Regions from separate parts of the Enterocloster citroniae genome, predicted to be linked through region 3. Evidence: predicted binding sites of a transcription regulator. Region 3 holds the regulator's gene; each other region holds the start of a gene.
What was found. The regulator Rex, encoded in region 3, represses fermentation and respiration genes when NADH is low (regulators of the CRP and FNR family bind a similar motif). The targets are predictions, from matches to a motif close to ATTGTTAANTANTTAACAAT.
Positions count from the first base shown of each region.

Region 1: a site for Rex is predicted at 2,980-2,999, ahead of gap (type I glyceraldehyde-3-phosphate dehydrogenase). Genes of this name have one in related genera too.
Region 2: a site for Rex is predicted at 6,209-6,228, ahead of pckA (phosphoenolpyruvate carboxykinase (ATP)). Genes of this name have one in related genera too.

Region 1 covers NZ_JBEPLZ010000008.1:91,976-99,654, forward strand. Annotated here, with positions in the region: gene tpiA (triose-phosphate isomerase) at 1-548, opposite strand, end outside; gene ABID13_RS12885 (phosphoglycerate kinase) at 579-1,796, opposite strand; gene gap (type I glyceraldehyde-3-phosphate dehydrogenase) at 1,913-2,944, opposite strand; gene ABID13_RS12895 (histidinol-phosphatase HisJ family protein) at 3,318-4,127, shown strand; gene ABID13_RS28650 (peptidoglycan recognition family protein) at 4,135-5,373, opposite strand; partial or broken gene ABID13_RS12905 (sigma-70 family RNA polymerase sigma factor) at 5,694-6,226, shown strand; gene rsiV (anti-sigma-V factor RsiV) at 6,213-7,085, shown strand; gene ABID13_RS12915 (hypothetical protein) at 7,207-7,389, shown strand; gene ABID13_RS12920 (hypothetical protein) at 7,395-7,553, shown strand.
Region 2 covers NZ_JBEPLZ010000004.1:283,702-291,380, reverse strand. Annotated here, with positions in the region: gene ABID13_RS07260 (response regulator) at 1-1,523, shown strand, start outside; gene ABID13_RS07255 (Hpt domain-containing protein) at 1,526-1,891, shown strand; gene ABID13_RS07250 (PAS domain-containing protein) at 1,891-6,171, shown strand; gene pckA (phosphoenolpyruvate carboxykinase (ATP)) at 6,279-7,679, shown strand, end outside.
Region 3 covers NZ_JBEPLZ010000049.1:2,975-10,653, forward strand. Annotated here, with positions in the region: gene ABID13_RS27945 (sodium:solute symporter family protein) at 1-1,039, shown strand, start outside; partial or broken gene ABID13_RS27950 (group II intron reverse transcriptase/maturase) at 1,571-1,819, shown strand; partial or broken gene ABID13_RS27955 (IS66 family transposase) at 1,819-2,418, shown strand; gene ABID13_RS27960 (hypothetical protein) at 2,553-2,807, opposite strand; gene ABID13_RS27965 (ABC-F family ATP-binding cassette domain-containing protein) at 2,878-4,827, opposite strand; gene ABID13_RS27970 (redox-sensing transcriptional repressor Rex) at 5,113-5,775, shown strand; gene ABID13_RS27975 (NAD(P)H-hydrate dehydratase) at 5,882-7,426, shown strand; gene alr (alanine racemase) at 7,442-7,679, shown strand, end outside.

The sequences.
Region 1 (7,679 bases), on a different contig from region 3:
GCCTGCTCCGTGGTTGCAACTTTACCAGTGCCAATGGCCCAGATCGGCTCATAGGCGATCACAGCCGTCTTGGCCTGGTCAGCGGTCACATTGAGAAATGCGATCTTGATCTGCTGACGGATCCAGTCAATGGTAATCCCCTGTTCCCTCTGGGTCAGTGACTCACCACAGCAGACAATGGGGGTGATCCCATGCTCAAATGCCTTAAGCACCTTTTTGTTCACGGTCTCATCTGTCTCGGCAAAATACTCACGCCTCTCAGAATGGCCGATGATCACATATTTAACTCCGGCATCTGTGAGCATGTTAGGAGCGATCTCGCCTGTGTAAGCGCCTTTTTCCTCATAATACATGTTCTCAGCGCCGATACAGATGTTGCTTCCCTTGGCAGCTTCCATGGCCGGTATGATGTCAATGGCCGGAACGCAGAATACTACGTCCACATCGTCATTTGCTACCAGTGGTTTTAACTCGTTAACCAGAGCAACTGCCTCAGATGGCGTCATGTTCATCTTCCAGTTGCCTGCGATAATTTTCTTTCTTGCCATGTCAAATCCCCTCTCTTTGATCGGACGTGATCAGTCCTTGTTGTCAGCTGCAGCCACACCCGGCAGTTCCTTGCCCTCTAAGAATTCCAGGGAAGCGCCTCCTCCTGTGGAGATGTGTGTCATCTTGTCAGCAAAACCAAGTCTCTTGACAGCATTCACGGAATCACCGCCGCCAATCACTGTGGTAGCATCCGCCAGATCTGCCACTGCGCGGCATACTTCCAGTGTTCCCTCAGCAAAGTTGGAGAACTCGAATACGCCCATGGGTCCGTTCCAGACAACCGTCTTTGCGCCCTTTAACGCATCCTTATAAAGAGCAATTGTCTTTGGCCCGATATCAAAGCCAGACCAGCCGGCATCGATCACATCCACTACCTTATGCTCTGTCTCATTGGAAAATTCCTTACCCTCTACATGGTCAACGGGAAGCAGCAGCTTAACGCCCTTCTCCTCCGCCTTTTTAACCATCTCCAGAGCGTAATCCAGCTTATCTTCCTCACATAAGGAATTGCCGATCTCCTGCCCCTGTGCCTTGGCAAAGGTGTAAGCCATGCCGCCGCCAATGATCAGGGTGTCAACCTTATCCAGCAGGTTATTGATCACATTGATCTTATCGGAAACCTTAGCTCCTCCCAGTATAGCAACAAAGGGGCGGACCGGATTCTCAACAGCCTGGCCTAAGAATTTGATCTCCTTTTCCATCAGATAACCAACCACGTTCTCCTTGGTATATCTTGTAACGCCCACGTTGGAGCAGTGAGCCCTGTGTGCGGTACCAAACGCGTCATTTACAAAGATACCATCGCACAGATCAGCCAGTTCCTTAGCATATGCCTCGGTAGCGGCATCGCCGTCTTTAAATTTTGTCTCTTCGATCCTGTAACGTGTGTTCTGCAACAGAAGTACTTCACCGTCCTTTAACTCAGCGGCAACTTTCTGTGTCTCCGGTCCTGTAACCTTGGCATCATCCACGAACTTCACTTCTACGCCCAGTCTCTCGCTCAGCGCGGGAGCAACCGGTGCAAGGCTCATCTCCGGCACAGGTTCACCCTTGGGCTTGCCCAGATGGGAGCAGAGGATCACCTTAGCGCCCTGGTCAAGCAGCTTCTTAATGGTTGGGATGGCACCGTCAATACGGTTATAGTTCTGAATCACCCCTTCTTTTAACGGTACGTTGAAATCACAGCGTACCAGTACTTTCTTGCCCTTTAAATCTTTTAAATCATCCACAGTTTTCTTATTTAACATGGTTATGTTCCCCTTTCAGTGTCATGAGATTTTTTACTCGCCATATCCAATGGGATAAAAAGGATCCGGTCCAAACGACCGGACCCTTCATGAGTCTACTTAATGCTTAATTCAGATTAGCCTAACTCAGCAAAGTACTTAATGGTTCTTACCATCTGGCTTGTGTAAGAATTCTCATTGTCATACCATGAAACAACCTGAACCTCATACAGATCATCAGCGATCTGAGCTACCATGGTCTGAGTTGCATCAAACAGGGAGCCGAATCTCATACCGATCACGTCAGAGGAAACAATTGCATCCTCATTGTATCCGAAGGACTCACAAGCAGCAGCCTTCATTGCGGCATTGATGTCTTCCTTGGTAACGCCAGCCTTCTTAACAACAGCTGTAAGGATAGTGGTGGAACCGGTCGGTACCGGAACACGCTGTGCGGAACCGATCAGCTTGCCGTTCAGTTCCGGGATAACCAGACCGATTGCCTTAGCTGCGCCGGTAGAGTTAGGAACGATGTTGGCTGCGCCAGCTCTTGCTCTTCTTAAGTCGCCCTTTCTGTGCGGTCCGTCCAGGATCATCTGATCGCCTGTGTAAGCGTGGATGGTGGACATGATACCGCTTTGGATCGGAGCGTAATCATTCAGAGCCTTAGCCATAGGAGCTAAGCAGTTTGTTGTACAGGAAGCTGCAGAGATGATCTTGTCATCAGCTGTCAGAACATTCTCGTTAACACTGTATACGATAGTAGGAAGGTCATTGCCTGCCGGAGCAGAAATAACAACTTTCTTAGCGCCGGCCTCGATGTGTGCCTGAGCCTTGTCCTTAGAGCAGTAGAAACCTGTACACTCCAGAACTACGTCAACACCGATTTCGCCCCATGGAAGATCAGCAGCCTTTGGTTCCTTGTAGATGGTAATCTTCTTGCCATCAACAGTAATGGAATCCTCTCCAGCCTCTACAGTGTGCAGACCCTGGCCATAGACTCCGGCATATCCGCCCTGTGCTGTATCGTACTTTAAGAGATGAGCTAACATCTTAGGATCGGTTAAGTCATTGATTGCTACTACATCGTAACCTTCTGCTCCGAACATCTGACGGAAAGCCAGACGTCCAATACGTCCAAAACCATTAATTGCTACTTTTACTGCCATGATTCAATTCCTCCTAGTTTGTTAAAAATTATATTATTGTTAAATAATAATCAACCTTATTACATTGTAATCAATTTCTCAGCAAATGGCAAGTCCTTTTTTCATTTTTTCGCAGGACTGGCTTTTTCTGGAAATTCCTTTCATCCCCTGCCCCTGTACGGGCCTAAAGTCCCCTGAATTTCCCACTATCCATTATGCCACGCCTTGGAGCACTCTTATTCATTTGTTGATAAAATAAAATCTTTTCTTTCGGGAACTTTCTGCTATAATGAACCTAGAGCGTGCCTGGGTGGAACTAAATGTCCACACGCTCCGGCAAATTTTATTTCATATAATAATGCCTATTTAGTAATAACTACAAGGAGAACCTTCCATGATTTACGACTGTCATCTGCATACTGAATTTTCCGGTGATTCCGATACCCCCGTGCGCCGGCAGATTGAACGAGCCATCCGGCTTGGCATGATGGAAATGTGCATCACTGACCATCATGACTATGATACCAGCTTCTGCGACACCAACTTTAACCTGGATATACCGTCCTATCTCACTGTCCTTCAAAGCCTTAGGAATGAATATAAGGAAAGGATACGTATCAATATAGGGGTGGAACTGGGCCTTCAGAACCACCTGAAACGATATCTTCACAATCTTGAAAAGGAATACGGCTCCTGCTTTGACTTCATTATCGGGTCCAGCCATTTTGTGATGGGAATGGATCCCTATGATTCCGATTACTGGGAAACCTACGGTGAGGAGGATGGTCTGGAGCAGTTTTTTAAAGTATCTTTAAGCCGTGTGCGCAACCTTTATGACACCTTTGATTCCTTTGGTCATCTGGATTATATTGTGCGTTACGCCCCTCATCAGAATTCCTGCTATACCTACCAGCGCTATGAACAATGGATCGAACCCCTTCTCATAGAACTGATCCGGCACGGCAAGGGACTGGAGTGCAATACGGGCGGCTTTAAATACGGTCTGGGACAGCCCAATCCCTGCAGCAGGATTTTAAAGCGCTACAGGGAACTTGGCGGTGAGATCATCACCATTGGGTCGGATGCCCACTCTCCGGAATTCCTGGGCAATGCCTTTGAGGAATGCCGCCGTATCCTGTTAGAATGCGGCTTCCGCCATTATGCGGTATACCATGAAAGGGTGCCGGAATTTCACCTGCTGTAACCGCCTGTCATTTGCTGCCTTTCATGGCAGCATCCACGTCCTTTTTTAACTGCTCCCATGCATCTTCATGATCTACAAAGTACTTGGGACAAACTTTTCCGTTGATATCGTAATGGCGGACCACGTCTTTGGATGTCAGTTTCAGTTCCTTGCACAGAGCTGCGGTCAGGTTTACCACCGACTCATAGGTTGCATCGTTGAATTTCCCGGTCTCATCAGGATGGCAGACCTCTATGGCTATGGTGTCGTCATTGCGGGGGGCATTTGCGTAAGCAATTTCAGTAATGGGGATGCACTGGATCACCTCCCCCTCCAGACCCACCACAAAGTGGCTGCTGGTGGAGGTTCCGCCCTTTTGTGGATCCTGATCCGCCAGGCTGTCAAAATAATTCCTGTTGTTTTCTGCCGTGGACCCCGGATTTGCCACATAATGGATCACGATATTATTAACCCTCTGCCTGCTGACATCCGGTCTTGAAAATATATTCTTCCTTATAAAATCCTGTTTTACCCATTCAGGCACTTCCGCCGCTTTCAGGTCCACCGTATAGGGCCGTTCCCACCCCCAGAGATAATAACCTCCGCCAAATCCTGCGCCTATGCCCAGCACAAATGCAAGTAAAAGGGCGAGCACCGGTACTCCCCGCCTTTTGCCGCTCCCCCGCGAATCATTCTTCCCTTCGCGCTGGGACCTGTTTCTGGTTTCGCCGTGTGAGCCGCTTCGGGTTTCGCCTTGTGAATTGCTTTGGGTTTCATCCCGTGAGCCGCTTCGGGCCAGGCGGCTGCCTGCTCCACGGGAACTGCGGCTGCCTGCATCCGCGCGGATCTGTGCTATGTGCCCCTTCTCCGCGTGGTGGCCTTCCCCTGTGCGGTGGTCTTCCCCTGTGTGGTGGCCTTCCCCTGTGCGGTGGCCTTCCCCTGTGCGAAGACTTTCCCCTGTGCGGTGGCCTCCCCCCGCGCTGTGATCCTCTCCCGCTGCGGACGCGTTCCCTGAACCAGCCCGCTTTCTTAAGGCCGCTTCCTCCCTGGAACGTGAACGTCCGGCTCCTTTTGCCCTGGAACGGCCCGGAACTAACGCCCCCTCAGCGCCGTTATCCTGCCTGGTTCCTCCCATATGTGAAGCACCCACAGGCCTGTTCTGCCTGGTTCCCCGACTTTTCCCGGGCTCCAGGGGAACGTGGCGGATGTCATCCCCTATCTCCATGTCCTTTGTATAATCTTCCCTCATCTGACGTATACCTTTCATATTGTTTCCGATTTATCTTTTTATAAAACCATACCCTCAGCGGACAAGGGGACACATGTTTTCACACAACAGATCAGTAATCCCGCGATATTACCGCCGGACGTGCGCCCACTGGCGTTAACGCGGCCAGCCTCAAAAAAACAGCGGTTTGAGCGTATGCGATTGTCCACTAAGGGTATTATCAATATAACATTTTTTGATTTAAAACACAATGGATGTTGCATTTCACAATTCTTACGATAAAATGTAGGAATGAGTGCAACTTTATGGAATCCTCAAACGTCTAACACACAGAAGGATACGAAAGGAGGATACAATACATGGGCTTTCAAAAAAATACGGCGGACACCGAACGGATTCTCACGGACAATTATGAGAAATATTACCGCCTGGCATATAGCTATATGCGCAATGAAGACGATGCTTTGGATGTAGTCCAGGAAAGCGCCTATCGGGCGATCAGGGACTGCGGCAAGGTTAAGAATAAAGACTACCTGTCCACATGGATTTACAGGATCGTAGTCAACACTGCCCTGGATCTGTTACGGAAGAAAAAGAAGGAGACACTGACCGAGGAACTGCCGGAGATCCCGGTGGAGGATCAGTATCAGGAAACGGAACTGCGGACCATACTGAACCAGCTGGACCACAAAAGCAAATCAATTATTATCCTCAGGTATTTTGAGGACCTGAAGCTGGAGGACATTGCAGATATCCTGGGTGATAACCTGAACACGGTAAAAGCCAGGCTGTACAGGTCCCTGAAAAAGCTAAGACTAAACCTGGAGGCCGAACATTATAAAGATGTTGCAGATAAATTTTAGAAAGGAGTAATGCTCATGAAACAGGATGAAAAAAAACAGATGGACATGTTAAAGCAGGAATATGACCACATTCCTGTGCCAAAAGAAGCTAAGACGCGCATGCAGACGGGCATTGCCCAGGCAAAAAGAGAACAGAAAGGCGTGATCATTATGAAATTTGCAAAACATACAGGCGGGGTCGCAGCAGCAGCCATGCTGACCATTACCCTGCTGGCTAACTTAAATCCTACCACAGCCAATGCAATGGAGCAGATACCCGTGATCGGATCCATTGCCAAAGTAGTTACCTTCCGTACCTTTGAAGATAAAAAGGGCAATTTTGAAGCAGATATCCAGGTTCCCCAGGTAACTTTGGAGAACAGTGGAGAAACCCAGGTCCCTGCCAATAAATCCATTGAGGAATATGCCAATGAATTCATTGCCGACTACGAAAAAGAACTGGCCGCAAACAATGGTGAAGGCCATTATGGAGTGGATTCCCGATACAAGGTGGTGACTGACACTGACAAATACCTGTCCATCCGGATCGACACCACCCTTACCATGGCCAGCGGCACTCAGTTTGTTAAGATCTTTACCATTGACAAGACAACAGGAAATGTCATAACCCTGGCAGAACTTCTGAAAAACAAACCGGCAGCCCTGGAAGCTGTCAGCGATCAGATCAAGCAGCAGATGGAAGCTCAGATGGCCGCGGACGAGAATATTATCTATTTCTATCATTCCGAGATGCCTGAGGAGGACTTTAAGGGACTGACCGGGGATGAAAGTTACTATTTTAATCAGAACGGTGAACTTGTAATTGCTTTTAATGAATATGATGTGGCACCTGGTTATATGGGAGCAGTGGAATTTACCATCCCCGCTTCTGTTACCGGAACCTTTTAGGATTCAATTTCCTTCCTATCCCGTGGATGTGCAGCAGACTCCCTGTACATCCACTTTTTTATACTTGAAAAAACGCATATTTTCCCGCCTTATCCTCCATACTAACCATGAGGTGATGAACATGATAGATAATGATGAACTGCCCATTGGGTTTACTATGGAGCTGGCCATGCATTCCGATGCCTTAAACCGCTTTGCAGGGCTTTCCAAACCGGAACAGGAACAAATCGTCAATGGCGCCAGAACCATTGAGAGCAGACAGGAAATGCGCAACTATGTAGAAAACATGTTTACGAAAGGATGATGGCCATGAATGCCGGACAGACACCCATGGAGCCCTTGGAGCTTCCGGGAAGAAACAGCAGCACTTACGGCGATGGCGACATTCCGGAGATCGACCTGCCCGGAACCGCTGACGCCACCCCTTCCATCCCGGAGGAATGCCCGGGAAGAGGCATGGAGTCCTGATCCTGACCGGTCAGGACCCAGCATGGAAACGGAATTAAAACAGTCCGGGGGGCCTGCCCCCTCGGACGTTCCCGTACAGAGAGCAGCTTTGTCCAAATATGTTCAGATCCCGGAATACCTACATAT
Region 2 (7,679 bases), on a different contig from region 3:
TAAGGACGCCTATGAACGCCATTATCGGCATGAGTACCATAGCGGCCAGGTCCATTGGGGATGATGAACAGGTGGAGGACTGCATCTCCAAGATCGGAATATCTTCCAGATTCCTGCTTTCCCTGATCAATGATATCCTGGATATGAGCCGGATCGAGAGCGGGAAAATGCTGTTAAAGAGCGAGAAGATCCCCACGGATGAATTCCTTAACGGCATCAATTCCATCTGCTATGCCCAGGCCGCTGCCAGGGGAGTGGACTATGAATGCATCCTGGACCCGGTGCTGGATGATTACTATATTGGTGATGCCATGAAGCTGCAGCAGGTGCTGATTAATATCCTGAGCAACGCCATTAAGTTTACCAATGAAGGCGGAAAGGTTACGCTGTCTGCCGCGCTGCACAGAAGAACGAAAAATGACGCTGTTTTGCGGTTCATTGTAAACGACACAGGAGTGGGTATGAGTGAGGAGTTCCTTCCCCATATCTTCGAGCCTTTTTCACAGGAATCCACAGGCACCACGGCGCCGTACGGAGGTACCGGGCTGGGGCTGGCTATCTCTAAAAACATTGTGGATATGATGGACGGAAAGATCACTGTGCGCTCCATCAAAGGAATCGGCACTGAGTTTACGGTGGATGTGAAACTGGGCATTACGGAGGAAGAAAAGCTGCGCCACAATAAAAAGAAGACCACCTATAACTTCTCCCATCTGAAAACCCTGGTGGTGGATGATGACGTGGCTGTGTGTGAGAGCGCCATTGTAACCCTGGAGGAGATGGGGGTCAAGGCGGAGTGGGTGGACAGCGGGCGCAAGGCGGTGAAACGTGTAAGTGATCTGTGGACCGATGGGAAATATTTTGACATGATTCTCATAGACTGGAAAATGCCGGAGATGGATGGGATTGAGACGGCACGCCGCATACGGGGTATTGTGGGACCGGATGTGACCATTATCATCATGACAGCTTATGACTGGGTCACCATTGAACACGAGGCAAAGCTGGCAGGAGTGAACCTGCTGATGAGCAAGCCCATGTTCAAGTCATCGCTGATATCAGCCTTTACCAGGGCCCTGGGGGAAAAGGAAGAACAGGACCGCCAGCCTGAGTCATCGGAGTACGACTTTACAGGCAAACGCGTGCTGCTGGCAGAGGACAATATGATCAACACGGAAGTGGCCGTGATGCTGCTGGAGGATAAGGGATTTAAGGTGGATACGGCTGAGAACGGATTGCGGGCCCTGGAGCTGTTCAGCAAGTCGCCGGAAGGGTATTATGATGCCATACTGATGGATATCAGAATGCCGCTGATGGATGGACTGACCACGGCCAGGAACATACGCCATCTGAGCAACGGGGATGCCGGGGAGATCCCCATTATTGCCATGACAGCCAATGCGTTTGATGATGATATAGAGAAGAGTAAGGCGGCGGGCATGGATGCCCATCTGGCAAAACCCATTGAGCCGGATCGGCTGTTCCAGACTCTGTACGACTTTATTTTTGGAAAGGAGGCATGACAATGGGGGGATTCAGGGAAATGTTTGAGGCCTACGGGGCGGATTACCACTCCACCATGGCAAGGTTTATGGGAAATGAGGCCATGTATATAAAGTTCCTGGACATGCTGTTTAAGGATGATAACCTTGAGAAGCTGGGGGAAGCCCTTGAGAAGCAGGACTATGAGGAGGCTTTTTCCGCTGCCCATACGCTGAAAGGGGTTGTGGGAAACATGGGGCTGACACCTCTTTTTCACGCGGTCTGCGCTGTTGTGGAGCCTCTGCGTGCGGGAACAGCGTCTGTGGATTATGGGGCACTGTATCAGATCGTTCAAACAGAGTTTTTTCGGGTGGACGAGCTTAGGGCAAGATTAAAAGAAGGGCGGTAATGACAATGGAGGGCACCTCTTTTTGTGAAGGCTATATGGGAACTGCGTTTGACAGCTTTCCCTGCGGTCTTTGTATCTGTCAGATCAAGGAGGGGCAGATACTGCCCGGATACTGCAACCCTGCTTTTTATGAGATCCTGGGCTGCTCCGGCAAAAAACGTCCGGATTCGGGACGGATGCTGGACTGGGACAGGGTCCATCCTGAGGATGCCGGCCTCCTGAAGGAAAAGCTGGCCAAGCTGATCCAAAGCAAAGGCAGGTTTACCCATACTTTCCGTCTGTTCCATCACAGGGAAAATGATTACCAGTGGATCCGGCTGGAGGGTTCCGCAAAACAGAAGGACAGCGGGGAACTTATGCTCTACGGGGTGTTAAACGATGTGAGCAGCCAGGTGAGGATGGAAAAGGAACTGGCCGGCGCCAAGGCGAAGATGGAGGATATCATCAACGCGATTCCTGGCGGTGTAGCTATTTACCGGGTGTCGGATATCTTTGATACGGTCTATTTTTCAGATGGTGTTCCGGCACTAACCGGTTATACGGTGGAAGAATACCAGGGAATGATCAGGCAGGATGCGGCTGAGATGACCTATAAAGAGGATACGGCCATGGTGGTATCCAGGGCTTTGCAGGTGGTCCAAAGCAAAGGCGTGGATGAATTTGAGTTCCGCAAACAGCATCGGGACGGGCATATTGTATGGGTGCGGGTACAGATCAAATGGATCGGCGAAGACCAGGGATGCCCTTTGCTGCACTGCGTGTTCCACAACATTTCCGACCTTAAAAACACACAGATGGAAATGAACCATCTGATCAACTCCATTCCCGGAGGCATTGCCATATTCCGGAAAGAAAAGGATGTCTATGAAGCATCCTTTCTTTCCGATGGGGTCATTGCCCTGGCCGGCTATACACGGGATGAGTATGAAACCCTGATCCGGAGAGATGCCCTGGATGTTGTCTATGAGGCGGACCAGAAGAGGGTCCGAAACGCTGTGGATCACACGATCAGTAACGGCATGGTGCTGGATGTGTTTTACCGCATCCTCCACAAGGACGGGCGGCTGGTCTGGATCCATATGAGCGGAAGGCGTATGGGACCGTTGGATGAAGACCCAAGGATCTATCTTGTGATCACGGGTATGTCCGCGGAGACACGGCTGTTCCAGACAATTGCCAATGAGATGGCGGATTCCATCTATGTGATCGACAGGGAGAATTATGATCTTCTGTATGTGAATGAAAATGAAGTCCTTTTTACGGATTCAAAAAACTGTGTGGGCCAGAAATGTTATGCGGCCCTTCATGGAAAGGACAGTCCCTGCAGGTTCTGCACCTTAGGATCAGATATGGAGGACGGCCGGGAACACGAGATGCGGGTGGAGGGCTCAGACCGTTTTTACGTGACCCGTTTTAAGGAGAGCGACTGGAATGGGATCCCGGCGTATATAAAGTATGTGCGGGATGTGACCCAGGAGGTGAAAACACGCAGGGAGAAGGAGCGGCTGGAAGAGTATTTCCAGACCGTGATCAAGAACCTGCCCGGCGGGATTGCCGTTGTAAGGTGTGAGAAGGACGGCAAAATGATTCCTGAATATATGTCGGACGGATTTGCCGCTCTGACCTGTATGTCTCTGGAGCAGGCCTGGGCGCTCTACAGCCAGGATGCCCTGTCGGGTGTCCATCCCGATGACAGGGAACAGGTGGGTGACGATATAGCAGGGTTTATTAAACAGGGTGAAAGCAACTTTGAGATGGTATACCGTCTCCTGCGGGGGGACGGCACCTATGTCTGGGTCAAAAACACACTCAGCATGCTCCGCAGTGAGGGCGGTGAAAACCGGTTCTATGCGGTTTACCATGATGTGACAAAGGAGCGTGAAGAGCAGGAGCAGCTGCGCACGCAGTTTAAGGAACGGCTGATGCAGCATTACGGGACCACGGATCCCAATGCACTGGTCATGGGCCACTGCAATATTACCCGTAACAGGATCATTGAGATCAGTGACCATACGGACTCCCATCTTCTGGAATCCTTCGGATATGACCGTGAGACCTTCTTCACCGGCCTTGCCGGTCTGGTGGAAGATGAAGCAGACCGCCGTCTCTTTCTGGATACTTATCTGAATGCGCCCGCCATGAAAGCCTTCCAGGAGAATGATACGGAGAAGATACTCCGGTGTTTTATCAGGCTGCCCAATGAAACCACCGGCCGGTACGTACAGTTTAAGGTGAATCTGGTAGATGCGCCTGACACGGGCGATGTGACGGGAATCCTGACAGTGACGGACATTACGGAACAGGTGATCAATGACAGGATCCTGCACCAGCTTTCCGTGACCAGCTACGATTTTGTCATAGACCTGGACCTGGAGCAGGACACCTATAAGGTTCTGACCTGTAATGAGAACTCCAGCTGTCTTCCGAGCCGGTCAGGATGCCATTCAGGGCATCTCAGCTATATGCTGGGGCAGGTGATCGTGCCCAAGGACAGGGAACAGTTTTTTAATTCCCTGGATCCGGGTGAGATCCGCAGGCGCCTGGAAAAAGATGGGCCGTATACATTTTCATATTCCATCATGGATGAGAAACGGGATATCCGTACCAAGAATATGACAGTATCGGAGATAGACCTTCGCCTGGGCAGAGTCTGCCTTGTGCGCACGGATATAACGGATTCGGTGCGGGAGCAGCAGGGATTCCTGAACATTATGGCATACACCTTTGAACTGGTGGGGATCATCGATGTGTACACCGGCCGACTGACCATGCATACACGCCAGACCGTGTTGGAGAACCTTCCGCCTTTTAAAATTGACGATTACGACAAGGCGACAGAGAAATTTGTAAGGCAGTATGATCCTGGTGAGGATAGGGATCATGCATTGAACCAGTTTAACCTGGAATATATTCTGCAGACGCTCGCATTAAAACCGGGTGGGTATGATTTTGTGTTTCCATACCATGGGGAGGACGGGATCCGCTATAAGCAGATCAATGTGCTGTGGGGGGATGAGAACCACCGCACCGTGTGCCTTGTCAGGGCGGATGTGACGGATATGCTGGCAGAGGAGCGCAGAAGGAAGAACGCCCTTGAGGAGGCTCTGTCCGTTGCCAGGGAGGCAAGCCAGGCTAAAAGTGATTTCCTCTCCACCATGAGCCACGATATCCGTACCCCTATGAATGCCATCATGGGCATGACGATGCTGGCCAAGGCCCATCTGGATGAGCGGGAGAGGGTGGAGGACTGCCTTCAGAAAATATCAGTCTCATCCAGCCATCTTTTGAGCCTGATCAACGACATCCTTGACATGAGCAAGATCGAGCAGTCTAAGATCAGCCTGAACCATATGAAGATATCCATGTCCGGTCTGCTGGAAAAGCTGTCCGCCATCATGGAACCTCAGGCAAAGGCGGCGGGACTTACATTTACCATCCAAAGCAGGGGGATTGAGCACGCTTATTATTACGGTGACAGCTTGCGTATGAACCAGATACTCATAAACCTTCTCAGCAATGCGGTCAAGTTTACTCCGGAGGGGGGTAGGGTGGATTTCCTGGCAGAGGAAGTAACACCGGTCAGGCCCCAGGGGTATGCCCGCTACCGTTTTACGGTGTCGGACACGGGGATCGGTATGAAGGAAGAGTTTTTATCCCATATTTTTGAACCCTTTACACGCAATACGGCGAGGGTGGAAGGTACAGGACTGGGACTTAGCATTACCAAGGGACTGGTAGATCTCATGGGAGGGGATATTTCCGTTGAGAGCAAGGTCCATATGGGCACTACATTCAGGGTTGAACTGGAATGTGAGTATGGGGACGGGGATGAAGCCGGCACGGAATCCTCAGGAGCGGGCCATGATGTGGCTGCACCGGACCAGATATTTGCAGGCCGCAGGTTCCTGATCGCTGAAGACAATGATATCAATGCCGAGATACTTTGCGAACTGCTTAAGATGCAGGGGGCGCATTCGGATGTGACGGAGAACGGGGCTTTGGCATTAAATGCCTTCATGGACGCGGCCCCTGGCACCTATGACGCTGTCCTGATGGACATACGTATGCCCAAGATGAACGGATATGAGGCCGCCCAGGCCATCCGCAGGATGAAACGGGAGGACGCCGGGCAGATACCCATTATTGCCATGACAGCCAATGCATTTTCCGAGGATGTGCAGGAATCGCTGGATGCGGGGATGAATGCGCATATCGCAAAACCCATTGACATGGAGATACTAAAAACAGTCCTCAGCCGTGCGTTAAAGGGGATTGTATAAATATCCGAACATTATCTTCGATTTTACTCTTTTAAATATTGACTTTTAATTAACAAAATGAGATAATGAGAAGGATTTCGATAAAATGAAAGAGAGGATAATGAAAGATGGCAAATGTTGATTTGAGTCAGTATGGAATTACCGGAACTACAGAAATTGTTTACAATCCTTCTTTTGAAATGTTGTTTGAAGAAGAGACAAAACCCGAACTGGAGGGCTATGAGAAGGGACAGGTAAGTGAACTCGGTGCCGTTAACGTTATGACCGGTATTTACACAGGACGTTCACCTAAGGACAAGTTCATTGTCATGGACGAGAATTCCAAGGACACCGTATGGTGGACATCTGATGAATATAAGAATGATAACCATCCGGCCAGCCAGGAAGCCTGGGATACGGTAAAAAAGATCGCTCTGGAAGAACTTTCCAACAAAAGACTGTTTGTTGTAGACGCATTCTGCGGAGCAAACAAGGACACCCGTATGGCAATCCGTTTTATTGTTGAGGTTGCATGGCAGGCTCATTTCGTTAAGAATATGTTTATCCAGCCAACCGCTGAGGAGCTGGAGAACTTTAAGCCGGATTTCGTTGTTTACAATGCTTCCAAGGCAAAAGTAGAGAACTACAAGGAGCTGGGCCTGAATTCAGAGACAGCCGCCATGTTCAATATCACCAGCCGCGAGCAGGTTATTGTCAACACATGGTACGGCGGTGAGATGAAGAAGGGCATGTTCTCCATGATGAACTACTTCCTGCCGTTAAAGGGCATTGCTTCCATGCACTGTTCTGCCAATACCGACTTAAACGGCGAGAATACCGCTATTTTCTTCGGACTTTCCGGAACAGGCAAGACCACTCTTTCAACAGATCCCAAGCGTCTTCTCATCGGAGATGATGAGCACGGCTGGGATGACAACGGCGTGTTTAACTTTGAGGGCGGATGCTATGCCAAGGTTATCAATCTTGACAAAGATTCTGAGCCCGATATCTACAATGCGATCAAGCGCAATGCTCTTTTAGAGAACGTTACCCTTGATGCTGACGGAAAGATCGACTTTGATGATAAGAGCGTGACAGAGAACACACGTGTATCTTACCCGATCGACCATATTGAGAAGATCGTACGTCCGGTTTCCGCTGCTCCTGCTGCAAAGGATGTTATCTTCCTGTCAGCAGATGCATTCGGCGTGCTTCCTCCAGTATCCATCCTGACACCGGAGCAGACACAGTATTACTTCCTGTCCGGCTTTACAGCAAAGCTTGCCGGTACAGAGCGTGGGATCACAGAGCCGACTCCTACCTTCTCAGCTTGTTTCGGACAGGCATTCCTGGAACTGCATCCAACCAAGTATGCAGAGGAGCTTGTTAAGAGAATGGAGAAGAGCGGCGCAAAGGCATACCTTGTGAACACCGGCTGGAACGGCACCGGAAAGCGTATCTCCATCCGCGACACCCGCGGCATCATTGATGCGATCCTGGACGGCTCCATTGCCAAGGCACCTACAAAG
Region 3 (7,679 bases):
AAATATGATCTGCATACTGACCATCATACAGGTATTCGGAATACTGGCAGGACAGGTACGCTCCCTTGGAACCATTCTTCAGATTTTCATACCGTCCCTCAGCCTGTTGAATGCAATTATTATCATGAGTGTCATTATGATGATCTATTCGGTAGTAGGCGGAATGGTAGCTGCCACGAATACGGATAAACTGAATGTCAGCATTATGATCATATCAGTTATGGTGATCACGCCTATTATTGCCATGATGAAGATCGGCGGTACCCATGGACTTGCTCTTAATCTGAGCGCGGATCAGAAGAGCCTGACCACCATGGGTATAGTCCCCATGATTTCCACCTTTTTATACTTCGGTCTGGTGGGTATGATCAACAATGAAAACTTCCTTAGAATATGCGGTGCCAAAAATGCACATGAGGCAAAGGGAGCAACCCTGACAGCCGCTCTTTTGATCTACCTTCCATATATGATTTTTGCCGGTCTGATCGGTATCATGGGCATTCTTTTGATCCCAGAACTGGGGACTTCCGATTCCATTATCCCTGCAATGATCGATAAGATGACAGGGGATTTAACAGGTGCATTCCTTCTTTCAGGACTTCTGGCAGCTGTTATGGGAACCGCGGCATCGGTTGCCATGGCTACCAGCGTAACATTTACCAGGGATGTGGCAGTACGTCTGAAACGTGACATGAGTGGTTCTGATGTGCTGAAGATTCAGCGTATTTCATTGATCGTATTTACAATTCTGGCCATTATTGTGGGATATCAGGGAACTTCCATTGTTACAATCATGGAAGATGTAGGTGCACCATGCGTGGCTGCATTGATCCCCATTTTCCTTGGAATGTTTTTTTGGAAAAAGACAAACCCCAGAGGAGCAGCCATTACGATCGCAGTTGCTGTGATATCCACGGTCGGCTACTGGTTAATGGGTTCACCTCTGGGAATCAGCCACTTCCTGTTTGGGCTGGCTTGCTCCACCATAGCCTTGTTTGTAGCCTGCCCATTAACTTACAGGGGAGAAGATGATAAGTAGGAGGTGAAATGATGCTATATACAGTACTTGATGTGATAATCATTGGAGGGGGATGCGGCATTGCTGCTTATCTTCTCTATAACATGCTAAGAGAGACATTTAGGAAAAAATAAAAAACAGGAGAACATACCAGATAGGGGATTCCCCCCTGTATGTTCTCTTGTTTTTTATTCTCGTGCGCCCGGCGGCGCACGTTTTTAACCGGTGAAAGTCTGGAATCCGCCCGGTAGTGGGAAGGATATAGCTGAAGGCAAGGGTGTCCATCGTGAGGTGGAATCTGAAGAAAGCCGGATGTGGGGAATATACTAACCCGCGGGCAAATCTCTGGTCTGACGAACAGAAATCACATCAGGCTATGCATGAGGGTAAGACTGCGAGCCAAGCCGAAGCCCAATAACTACACGGAATCATGTATGGTAAATGTGGCAGATGGATGGAGAGAAAGAAACGTGTGGTACCCGGGGAGGTCTGTACGGAATGTCCTGAAAGGGATAACCACTATCGAGAGATAGCGCGGAACGTGAAGGGGATGTGAGAGCGCACCGTTCTTTCCGCCGGATATGGAAGGAAAGGGACAGTGCACAGCCGGAACTTTTGGAAAAGATACTGGACAAGGATAATCTAAACAGAGCTTATAAGAGAGTGAAGGCAAACAAGGAAGCGCCGGGAATCGATGGTATGAGCGTGGAGGAAATAGGCGCGTACCTTCGAGAAAATCAGAAAGAACTTATCGAGAGAATCAAAGGTGGGAAATACACTCCTGACCTGGTAAGACGAGTAGGGACTGGCTGTCTCCGATTGTCGGGCTTTTACGGAAAAGACTTCTGGAACAGGGATACCTGCACATTGACGAGACGCCGGTACAGGTGCTGGGTGAAGCCGGAAGGAAGAACACCACAGATGCTTATAAAGGCTATGAAAAAGTATCCGGGATTACCAGATGTTATTGTTGGACACACCTTCGCAGATACTTTGTGGATGCTCTTGCGAACGATACGGAAAGCCGGGAAACAACGATTCCGGCACAGGCCATCAGCTACATCAATAAGGTGTTTGAGATTGAGAAAAAACTGGAAGTCCTGTCTCCCCAGAGCAGGAAGGAACAGCGTCTGATACAGGAAATGCCTGTATTAGAGGCCTTTTGGTCGTGGGCGGAAGAGGCATTTGCCGGAATCCTTCCAAAATCCAAACTTGGAGAGGCATTTAGCTATGCCTTCAACCAGAGAAACGGATTGATGAATTATCTGCTGGACGGGAACTGCGCTGTCTCAAACAATCTTGCTGAAAACTGCATCCGTCCCTTTACGATAGGGCGTAAGAACTGGCTGTTTTCTGGAAGCCCCAAAGGAGCCGAAGCCAGCGCAGGGATTTATACACTGTACTTAATTATAGTGCTTTATATGCGGAATACAAAAAAACAAAAGGAAAAGCATCGTACATCTAGACTGAAAACCTTATCGTTAGACAGTCTGACGCACGGTGGTGTGAGAGGACGGCGGTCAATCACCGCCTCCTACTCAATTGTAAGGTCTTCCTCCTGCTTTGGCTCCCCGTCTGGTCCATCCAATGGTTCCGGAGGATCGGAGGGTTTTAAGACCCGTGTCATCAGTCCCATGGAAAACATGATGATGGGTATGAACACCATGGAAAAAATTACTGCCATCAGGTGGTTTTTGGGGGCGCCTGTCACTGCCAGGACAATGGCAAGCACAAACAGTCCCCCTAAAAGCACCACTCCGGCCAAAGCAAACATCCGTTTTAATTTCATAATATGACTCCCTTCGCCTTTCCTTCCGATCAAGGCTCCCGCCTCTTTTGGCGGTGAGCCGTCCGTGTTTTTAATCCTCTGCCAGTTCTTCCCAGCGCTGGTACAATTCCTCCAGCCGGGATGCGATCTCCTCCTTTTCCCTGTTCAGCTCCATCAGCCTGGCCACATCGGTATAAACCTCCTCCTGGGCCAGAAGACCGTCAATCTCGCTGTCCCTGGTTTCCAGGGCATGGATGGAATCCTCTGTTTTCTTAAGCTCATTCTGGCGTTTGCGGATCCTGGCCTGTTCCTCCTTCTGGGCTTTCCAGTCCATTTTCACATCGCTGGCAGGGGAGCCGGCAAAAGGTGCCGCTTCCGGACCTTCCTTTGAAGGTGAGGCAGGGGATGGGTTCCTTGCAGCAAATGCAGCTTCCACATCCTCTTTTTTCTCCAGGTAATAATCGTAATTTCCAATGTAATTGATCAGGGACCGGCTGGTCAGATCCAGGATTCTGGTGGCCGTCCGGTTGATAAAATACCTGTCATGGGACACATAGAGCACGGTTCCTGTATACCGGCACAGGGCGCTCTCCAGTATCTCCTTGGAGGTGATGTCCAGATGGTTGGTAGGCTCATCCAGTAAAAGGAAATTGGCATCGGAGAGCATCAGCTTTGCAAGGGATACGCGCCCCCGTTCGCCGCCGCTTAAGTCTTTGATCAGCTTAAACACATCATCTCCGGTAAAGAGGAAGGAGGCCAGGGTGTTGCGGATCTGTGTATTGTTCATGTTGGGATAGGTGTCCTGTATTTCCTCAAACAGCGTCTTTTCCATGTGAAGGACCTGGTGTTCCTGGTCATAGTAACCCACATGGACTTTGGAGCCCAGGCGGATCTCACCGCTGTCAGCGTCCAGGAGGCCGTTGATAATCTTTAAAAGGGTGGTCTTGCCCGTACCGTTATTGCCGATAATGGCAACCCGCTCCCCGCGTTTTATCTCAAAATCCACATTGGAAAATAAGGTCTGGCTGCCAAAGGATTTGCTCAGGTCAGTGACGGACAGAACATCATTGCCGCTGACCACATCCGGTTCCAGGCGGATATCCATGGAATCATCAATATCCACCGGCTTTTCCAACCTCTCTATCTTTTCCAGCATTTTTTCCCGGCTTTCAGCCCGGCGGATGGATTTCTCCCGGTTAAAGGATTTGAGCTTTGTGATCACCTCTTCCTGGTGTTTGATCTCCTGCTGCTGATTTAAGTATGCCCGGATTCTGGCATCCCGAAGCATGGCTTTTTTATCGCTGTAGGCAGAGTAGTTGCCTGAGAATACGGTCGCTGTTCCATTGTCCAGCTCCACGATCTTTGTGACGACCCGGTCCAGGAAATACCGGTCATGGGCCACGATAATGACGCTGCCGCTGTAGCTTTTAAGGTATGTCTCCAGCCAGGCGATGGATTCCATATCCAGGTGGTTGGTAGGCTCATCCAAAAGCAGGATATCCGGCTTGGTGAGAAGCAGCTTGCCCAGGGAAACGCGGGTTTTCTGCCCTCCGGAAAGGGTGTTGATGTGTTTGGTGAATTCCTCCTCCTCAAATCCAAGGCCCTTTAATACACCGGTAATCTCACTCCTGTAAGCATAGCCGTTGGCCAGCTCAAAGGAGTGGTTCAGGCGGCTGTATTCGGACAGCATGGACTCCAGTACATCGCCGGTGGCGGATTTCATCTCCAGCTCCAGGCTGCGGATCCGTTCCTCCATCTGGATGATGGGGCGCTTTACCTCTAAGAGTGCGTCATAGATGGTGCTTTCGCTGTCCAGATCCTGATGCTGCGCCAGATAGCCGATGGAGGTGCCTTTGCCAAGGGCTGCCACGCCCTGGTCTGCGGACAGTTCTCCGATGATGATCTTAAGCAGGGTGGATTTGCCCGCGCCGTTGATGCCCACAATGGCGGCCTTTTCATGTTCCTCCAGGTGGAAGGATACCTGCTTTAAAATATGTTTTTCTCCAAATGATTTGGTTATATTGCTGCATGATAAAATCATGGGTAACTCCTTTGTGCCAGACACTCAGCGCCTGGGTTGGGGGCGCCTGTATGCGAAAATGTTTCGCTGTATGTTGTGAGGTTTTTAGGCTTTTTATTGTCAAAAATTCTTTATTTTGCACTCATCAGTATAATATAAGAGGATATTTTTTTCAAGAACATACTTAAACGTGTTTGACATTTTTTTGACGCTTGTTTATAATAGAACCATTAGGTATGATTTAGATACTGTTATCTGGATCATTTTGATGTATCAGAGAAACGCGTAAGGGGAAGGTGGAACACGATGGAACGCAAAGAGATATCGAAGGCGGTAATTTCAAGATTGCCCCGCTATTACCGCTATTTGGGAGAGCTGATTGAAGAGGGTGTGGAGCGCATATCTTCCAATGAGCTGAGTGCCAGGATGAAGGTGACGGCATCACAGATCCGCCAGGATCTTAATAATTTCGGAGGATTCGGACAGCAGGGATACGGATATAATGTAAAGTACCTGTATGCTGAGATAGCAAAGATTCTGGGAATTGACCAGCAGCACAACCTGATTATTATCGGTGCCGGAAACCTGGGCCAGGCTATTGCCAACTATACGAATTTTGAGAGACGTGGATTTGTTATCAAGGGTATGTTTGATATCAATCCAAAGCTCATTGGTCTTGTGATCCGCGGAATTGAGATCCGGTCTGTGGATGATCTGGAGTTTTTTATCAAGGAGAACGAAATTCAGATCGCAGCCCTGACCATTCCAAAGACAAAGGCGTCTGAGATCGCAGACCGTCTGGTAAAGGCCGGCATTAAAGCTATCTGGAACTTTGCCCATACTGATCTGGTGGTTCCGGACGATGTGGTGGTGGAGAATGTACACCTGTCCGAAAGTCTGATGCGTTTGTCATACAGGGTTTGCAGTATGAACGATCAGGCGGAAATCGAAGGGAAAACGTCAAAGTAAGAAACAGCCGGCAAGCAAAGGAGAGTACCTTTTTGCTTGCCGGTTTTTGATTTCCGGGAGACCCCAATACGGTCTCTAAGTGCTCATAGCGAGGAGGTAAGCGGGGATGAGAACTTTGGTAACGGCAAAACAGATGAAGGCGATTGACGCCTATACGATCAACACCATTGGAGTGCCCTCCATGGTGCTGATGGAACGGGCGGCCATGTGGGTGGCCCGGGCGGTTGAGGAGACTGCCGGGAAAGCGGATGTGATCTGGGCCGTGTGCGGCACGGGCAACAATGGGGCGGACGGTGTGGCGGCTGCCAGGATGCTGCACCTGAAGGGATATAAAACCAGCCTGTTTGTGGTGGGGGATCCGGACCGTGGGACTGCGGAATTTCTGGCCCAGTCCGCCATTGCCCGGAACCTGGGAATGCAGATGAGGCCGTGGCAGGAAGCGGCGGGAGAGGACTGCGTTGTTTTGATCGATGCGGTATTCGGCGTTGGACTGAGCCGCCCCATTGAGGGGGAATACAGGCAGTGTATGGAAATGCTGGAGGCCCGGCATGCCGCCCATACAGTGGCGGTGGATATTCCCTCCGGGATCCATGGAGACACAGGCCAGGTCATGGGGATGGCACTGAAGGCGGATGTGACAGTGACCTTTGGATGGGAGAAGATGGGAACCGCCCTCTATCCGGGCCGTGCCTATGCGGGAACCGTCAGGGTCTGCGACATCGGTTTTCCGGAAAGCGCCCTGGATGCCGTGAGGGATCAGGAGGAGGGGTACGGGTATGGGCTTACTTATGAAAGCAGCGACCTGTGTCTGATTCCGGACCGCCCGGCCTATTCCAACAAGGGGACGTTTGGGAAGGTCCTGATCGCAGCAGGGTCCAAAAACATGTGCGGTGCAGCGTATTTAAGCGCCCTGGCAGCTTACCGCACCGGTGCGGGGCTTGTGAAACTGCTCACAGTGGAGGAAAACCGCCAGATCCTTCAGGAACGGCTGCCGGAAGCCATCATTGCCACCTACACCTCGGACCAGCTGATCCAGGGAAGGGAAGAGTTTAAGAAGATGATAGAGGAACAGATGAACTGGGCTGATGTGGTGGTGCTGGGGCCCGGGCTGGGAAGCGAACCTTATGTGGAGTATCTGGTGGAAGATATACTGACCAGTGCCTTTGTGCCGGTCATTATTGACGCGGACGGCCTTAATGCCATTGCAGGACATCCATATCTCACCACTTATTTTACGGAAAATATCATCATCACCCCCCACTTGGGAGAGATGGCCCGCCTCATCGGTGAGAGTATAGATGCCGTCAAAGAAAACCTCACAGGAGCCGCCCTGGAATACGCGGGACGTTACGGGATCACCTGTGTGCTCAAGGATGCGGCCACCGTGGTGGCGGGAAAGGACGGCACCCTCTATGTGAATTCCAGCGGCAACAGCGCCATGGCAAAAGCCGGTTCCGGTGATGTGCTTACCGGAATCATCGCCGGACTGGCCGCCATTGGGATGGAGGAGGAACAGGCCGCGCTTATGGGGGTGTATCTCCATGGGCGTGCGGGTGAGCAGGCAGCAGGGAAAATAGGACAGCACAGCCTTCTGGCTTCCGATCTGGCAGATTGTATCGGAGCAGCCATGAAGTCCGTGGCGCATGAATAACAGGAGGCATTGAAAATGAAACCATACAGCAGAGTATATGCGGCCATAAACCTGGATGCAGTGACAGCCAACATGAAGGCCATGAGGGATAACCTGCCTCCGTCCACTGCCATGATGGGTGTGGTCAAGACGGACGGATACGGCCATGGGGCAGTACCCGTGGCCAGGACCATTGACCCGTATGTGGAGGGATATGCGGTGGCATCCATTGATGAGGGCATTATACTGCGCCGTCATGGGATCCGGAAAATGA